2 linked regions of the Vallitalea longa genome follow. The protein of the gene in region 1 interacts with the protein of each later gene in a pairwise test. Links are inferred from orthologs where the notes say so. Each region holds a gene or a part of one and is shown in the gene's direction. Other genes may lie near its edges.

Region 1 (3,084 bases):
AGGAAATGAATTACTTCCAAAGATTCAAAACGAAGGTTGGTTAGACTTTGATGTTGTAGTAGCAACACCTGATATGATGGCAGTTGTAGGTAGACTTGGACGTATACTTGGTCCAAAAGGATTAATGCCAAATCCAAAAGCTGGAACAGTAACAATGGATGTTGCAAAAGCTATTAAGGAAATAAAAGCAGGTAAAATTGAGTATAGATTAGATAAAACTAATATTATTCATGTTCCAATCGGAAAAGTATCATTTGGAACAGAAAAGATTACGGACAACTTCCACACTTTAATGAGCGCAATTATAAAGGCTAGGCCATCGGCTGCCAAAGGTCAATATTTAAGAAGTGTTGCAATCACTTCAACAATGGGACCTGGAATCAAAATCAACGGAGACAAATTAACTGCTATTGAAAAGTAGTTGACAAGTTATTATATAGATGATATAATACGTTGGAAAATTAAATAAAAGGTAATTGATTCAATTACCATAATGCCGTAGACAGTAGGTACTGATTTAGTATAAAGGGAAACCACCTACCGAGGAATAACAATATTAATTACAGATTCAATCTGATTTATGATTATATTGATTTATATACCTCTTTGTCTATTGGCAAAGAGGTTTTATTTTATTAAATATGAAAGTTTACTTTCTATTTACATTGAAATCTTTTATGAGGCGTAGCCTCTTTGTTCTTAAGTAATAAACTTTATGTTTTTACTTATATAATACGATGTTTAATCGTACTAAGAAAATATACAGAGTATGTTTTCTGTCGGCAACTTGAATCTAAGGAGGTGTGCAGGATGCCAAATGTAGAATTAAAGCAAACAGTAGTAGATGAAATCAAATCAAGACTTGATGGCGCATCATCTGTAGTGCTTGTTGATTATCGTGGTTTATCTGTTGAACAAGATACAAAACTTCGTAAAGACCTTAGAGAAGGAAATGTTATCTATAAAGTTTATAAAAACACAATGATGAATTTTGCTTTCAAAGGTACTGAGTTTGAAGAATTGAAAAACCACTTAGCAGGTCCTAGTGCTATTGCAATTAGTTATGATGATCCTACTGCTGGACCAAGAATACTTAAAAATGTAGCAAAAGACTTTGATAAGCTTGCTTTTAAAGCTGGTGTTGTTGAAGGAGTTTATTATGATGTTGATGGTATTAAGAAAGTAGCTTCTATACCTGCAAGAGATGAATTACTTGCTAAATTACTTGGAAGCTTCCAATCTCCTATTTCAACATTTGCTCGTACAGTTAAAGCTATCGCTGATAAGGTAGAAGAAACTGGAGCTGAAACAGCTGCTTCATTAGTAGGTGCAAAAGTAGAAGAAGAAGTACAAGAAAAAACAGAAGAATAATATAAAAATTTCGGAGGTGTATAATAATGGCAAAATTAACTACAGCAGAAATAATTGATGCTATTAAAGAATTATCAGTTTTAGAATTAAACGATTTAGTAACAGCGTGTGAAGAAGAATTTGGTGTATCTGCAGCAGCAGGTGTCGTAATGGCAGCTCCTGGAGCAGCAGGCGCAGCAGCAGAAGAAAAAACTGATTTTGATGTTGAATTAACAGCAGCAGGATCACAAAAAATCAAAGTAATCAAAGCAGTAAGAGAGATTACTGGTTTAGGATTAAAAGAAGCAAAATCATTAGTTGAAGGTGCTCCAACAAATGTTAAAGAAGGCGTAGCTAAAGATCAAGCTGAAGAAATGAAAGCTAAATTAGAAGAAGTTGGCGCATCTGTAACATTAAAATAATATTATCAATAAGCCTCTAGCAGGTGCTAGAGGCTGAATTTATAAAAAGTAAATATTTCGATAGAGTATAGGATATCATATAAAAAAGATTATCCTACAACTTAATCTCATTGAATGCGGCTCATGGTCGCTTTTATTAATTTCTAATAATACTTGGTAAATCGTTCAAAAAATATATTTTAAATCAAACAAAATAATATTCTTAAAAAAATTCCAAAAAATTATTGACACGAGTTGTAATGTGTGGTAACATTTGATAATGCATTATTGTGGAGTTGTATGCTCATTAGTCGTGTATACAAAAAACTTAGGTAATAATAGATAAAGAAAAATAACTCCAAAGAGTTGATTTTTACTGATATAAGACCATTTAGTATTCTAAATGAATAATAATTTAATAGATGTCAATGATATAAAAGATGATTAATGATACATGATGATACTGGCAATATATTATTTTTTGCCAAAAATCATAGTATTTTTAGATAAATTTAAATTTAGCCAAGGGGTGAAACGTACATGGAAAAAAACAGAATTCGACCTATGAAAATCGGGAGAGGCGTTAGAATGAGTTACTCCCGTAAAAAAGAAGTCCTAGACATGCCTAATCTAATAGAAGTTCAAAAAAACTCTTATCAATGGTTTTTGAAAGAAGGACTTAAGGAAGTATTTCGTGATATATCCCCTATTACTGATTATAGTGGGAATTTGGTACTAGAACTTATAGACTTCTCACTTAATAAAGAATTAAAGTACACAATTGAAGAATGCAAAGAAAGAGATGCCACTTATGCGGCTCCGTTAAAGGTAAAAGTTAGACTTATCAATAAAGAAAAAGATGAAATCAATGAACATGAAATCTTTATGGGTGATTTACCTGTAATGACTGAAACAGGTACTTTTATTATTAATGGTGCTGAGAGAGTTATTGTTAGTCAATTAGTTCGTTCGCCTGGTATATATTATAATATCAATTTTGACAAGATTGGTAAAAAATTATTTTCAGCAACTGTTATCCCTAATAGAGGGGCTTGGTTAGAATATGAAACTGATTCTAACGATATTTTTTACGTGCGTGTTGATAGAACAAGAAAAGTACCAATAACAGTACTAATACGTACATTAGGTATCGGCACAGATGCAGCTATTGTGGATTTATTCGGGGAAGAGCCTAAAATACTTGCAAGTATTGAAAAAGATGGAACAACATCATATGAAGAAGGCTTAATTGAGATATATAAACGTATCAGACCGGGAGAACCACCAACAGTTGAAAGTGCTGAGTCATTAATTAATACAATGTTTTTTGATC
Region 2 (3,324 bases), on another replicon or contig:
GGTAGCCCACTTGTAAATAACGCAACTGTAACTGCTACAGTTGAAGAAGAAGGTAAAAACAAAAAAGTTATCGTTTACAAGTACAAAGCAAAAAAAGGTTATCATAAGAAACAAGGTCATAGACAACCTTATACTCAAGTAAAAATTGATAAGATTAATGCGTAATTACGATTATGATTAATATTGATGTATTTACAAATAACAATCATATAAACGGTTTTGAATTAAGTGGTCACGCAGGTTATTCTGAGTATGGTAAAGACATAGTTTGTGCTGCAATATCAGTATTAACTATTAATACTATTAATTCAATTGAGAATTTTACTGATGATATATATGACTGTTCAAATGATGAACAAATAGGATATATTTCATTTAAGATATTAGATGAAGTAAGTAATGAATCTGATTTATTACTGAGATCAATGGTATTAGGTATAGAATCAATGATAGAAGAATATGGTAGTGATTATATTACTCTTGTTATCAAGGAGGTGTAAGTATGTTAAAAATGAACCTTCAATTCTTTGCTCATAAAAAAGGAGTTGGTTCTACTAAGAACGGTAGAGACTCTGAGTCAAAGAGATTAGGCGCTAAAAAAGCTGATGGACAAACTGTAAAAGCTGGTAATATTTTATATAGACAACGTGGAACTAAAATTCATCCAGGAGAAAATGTAGGTAGAGGTGGAGATGATACTTTATTTGCATTAGTTGATGGAGTAGTTAAGTTTGAAAGAAAAGGCAGAGACAAAAAACAAGTTTCTGTATATCCAAAAGCTCAATAATGTTAGTGAAAAGTTTCAAATGGTCTTCATTTGAAACTTTTTTTATTTAAATAAGAAAGTTCTACTTTCTATTTTCCTTGAAATCTTTTATAAAGCGTAGCCTCTTGGTTCTTACTCTTTAAACAAGTAGTTGTGTTTATTTGATTATAAGGGTATATAGATACTGTAATTAATAAATACTATAATTGTATGCTATTTAGTATTTTTAGGCTACTAATCTAAAAATGCCTTTCAAATATATTAATTTTATAATATAATACACATAGATTGAAAATATGCTAAGCTCATGATAGCTTAATAATAATCCATAAATCGTGATTATTCCTAATAGGAAGGAAGATGTAAATGATATTTGTTGACCAGGCAAAAATATATATAAAATCAGGTGACGGCGGAAACGGCTGTGTAAGTTTTAGACGTGAAAAATATGTACCTAACGGTGGTCCTGATGGAGGCGACGGTGGTAAAGGTGGAGACATTATATTCAGAGTTGATAATGATCTGAATACTTTATATGATTTTAGACATAAAAAACATTTCAAAGCTCGTAGTGGTGAACCTGGTAAAGGAAATAAAATGCATGGCAAGAACAGTGACGATCTAATAATTAATGTACCACTTGGAACCATTATTAGAGAAGCTGAGACAGGAAAAGTTATAATTGATATGGCTCATAAAGGTATGGAAGAAGTCATTTTGAAAGGTGGTCGTGGTGGTAAAGGTAACCAACATTACGCTACACCTACTATGCAGATACCCAAATATGCTCAACCAGGTAGAGCAGGTAAAGATCTTTGGATTATACTAGAATTAAAAACAATTGCAGATGTTGGTCTTGTAGGATTTCCTAATGTAGGTAAATCAACTTTCTTATCAAGAGTAACTAATGCTAGACCTAAAATAGCCAATTATCATTTTACAACACTAAACCCAAACCTAGGAGTTGTCGATATAAGTGGTGGGAAAGGTTTTGTTATTGCCGATATTCCAGGACTTATAGAAGGAGCTTCAGAAGGTGTTGGGCTGGGACATGAATTTTTGAAACATATTGAAAGAACGAAAGTTATTGTCCATATAGTAGATGTTGCTTCAACAGAAGGTCGAAATCCTGTAGAAGATATTAATAAGATAAATTATGAACTGGAAACATTTAATAAAGAATTAATTAATAGACCAATGGTAATAGCAGCTAATAAAATAGATGTAATGCAAGATGACGAGTATTTATGTGAATTGAAAGACGAATTTGAAGACAAAGGAATTAAAGTATTTCCTATATCAGCAGTAACTGGTAAGGGTGTTAAAGAATTATTATACCATATTAATGATTTATTAAGTAAATTAGATAAAGAAACCCTTATATATGAACAAGAATATTTCTTAGACGAACAAGAAGTACAGGAAGATGGTTTTACAGTTGAAATGTTAGAAGATCATACTTTCTTAGTAGAAGGTGCCAAAATAGAAAAGATGTTAGGTTATACTAACCTTGAAACTGAAAAAGGTTTTGCATTCTTTCAAAAATTCTTAAGGGAAAATGGAATAATAGAAGAGTTAGAAAGTCTTGGCATTGAAGAGGGTGATACAGTTAAAATGTATTATTTGGAATTTGACTTTTACAAATAATATTATTTTAATAATCAATAAATGGATTTATAATCAATGTTAATTAATGAAAGGAAAATATAATGGAAAAAATAACTAGTAAACAAAGAGCTTATCTGAGAAGATTGGCAAATGATTTAGACCCAATATTTCAAATAGGAAAATCTGGAGTGACTCCAGAAGTTACAAAAGCAATTTCAGATGCATTAGAAGCTAGAGAATTAATTAAGATCAATGTACTGAAGAATTGTTTATACACACCAAAAGATATTTGCTATGTCCTATCTGAAAGAACAAGGTCGGATGTTGTACAGCAGATTGGTAGAAAGATAGTACTGTATAGAGAATCTAAAGAAAATCCAAAAATCATATTACCATAATTACAGCTAACTTACGAATGATAAAAAGAAATGAGGGGTTTACATGAAAAAAATATTTAATATTATTATAATAAGCATAATGGTAATAGTAGCAATCAATTGTAATAATTTTTCTTCTATGGCTAGATCCATCTCATATAATGATGTAGATATAACTTTAGCTAAAGTTGTAGAAGTTATTAGTGGTGAAGCAATTAAAGTTATTGAAGAAAATAGTAATTCAGATAAAAGTACAAAACTAATTAAAATGATTGGTATTGATACAGATTCTTCAATGAAAGCTACTGAGTATACTTATAATCAACTTTTAGGCAAAAGAGTTATGTTACTCCCTGATTCTAATAATGATACTTTTGATAAAATAGATAGATATGAGTATAAATACGTCTATCTAGCAGCAAATAAGTCTATAAGTGAGGAGTTGCTTGAATTAGGACTAGCTAAAACTGATACCTCATTTGAAAAAGCAGAACAATATGATGATTTAGTAAAAGCTCAAAACATGGCCATAACAGAAAATAAAGGTGTTTGGGATAATTATAAAGGAAAAAA

Evidence for each region.
Region 2: the proteins of rplL (region 1) and obgE interact in binary tests that used the Escherichia coli proteins (3 or more experiments, as listed by UniProt). The link is inferred for Vallitalea longa from one-to-one orthologs.

What each region holds. Positions count from the first base shown.
Region 1 is NZ_BRLB01000001.1:1,101,738-1,104,821, reverse strand. What follows is about bases 344-3,084. They hold rplL (50S ribosomal protein L7/L12), read left to right. Parts: upstream 344-1,397; coding sequence 1,398-1,772; downstream 1,773-3,084. Other genes in these bases: rpoB (DNA-directed RNA polymerase subunit beta), read left to right, coding at 2,292-3,084; rplJ (50S ribosomal protein L10), read left to right, coding at 811-1,371; rplA (50S ribosomal protein L1), read left to right, coding at 344-421. Outside these bases: more of rplA, read left to right, coding at 1-343. UniProt on the Escherichia coli protein: The binding site for several of the GTPase factors involved in protein synthesis (IF-2, EF-Tu, EF-G and RF3). Is thus essential for accurate translation.
Region 2 is NZ_BRLB01000002.1:417-3,740, forward strand. Bases 294-3,274 are described here. They hold obgE (GTPase ObgE), read left to right. Parts: upstream 294-1,135; coding sequence 1,136-2,413; downstream 2,414-3,274. Other genes in these bases: QMG30_RS06170 (ribosomal-processing cysteine protease Prp), read left to right, coding at 294-500; rpmA (50S ribosomal protein L27), read left to right, coding at 503-787; yhbY (ribosome assembly RNA-binding protein YhbY), read left to right, coding at 2,485-2,772; QMG30_RS06190 (helix-hairpin-helix domain-containing protein), read left to right, coding at 2,816-3,274. In the rest of the region: rplU (50S ribosomal protein L21), read left to right, coding at 1-165; more of QMG30_RS06170, read left to right, coding at 174-293; more of QMG30_RS06190, read left to right, coding at 3,275-3,324. UniProt on the Escherichia coli protein: An essential GTPase which binds GTP, GDP and possibly (p)ppGpp with moderate affinity, with high nucleotide exchange rates and a fairly low GTP hydrolysis rate.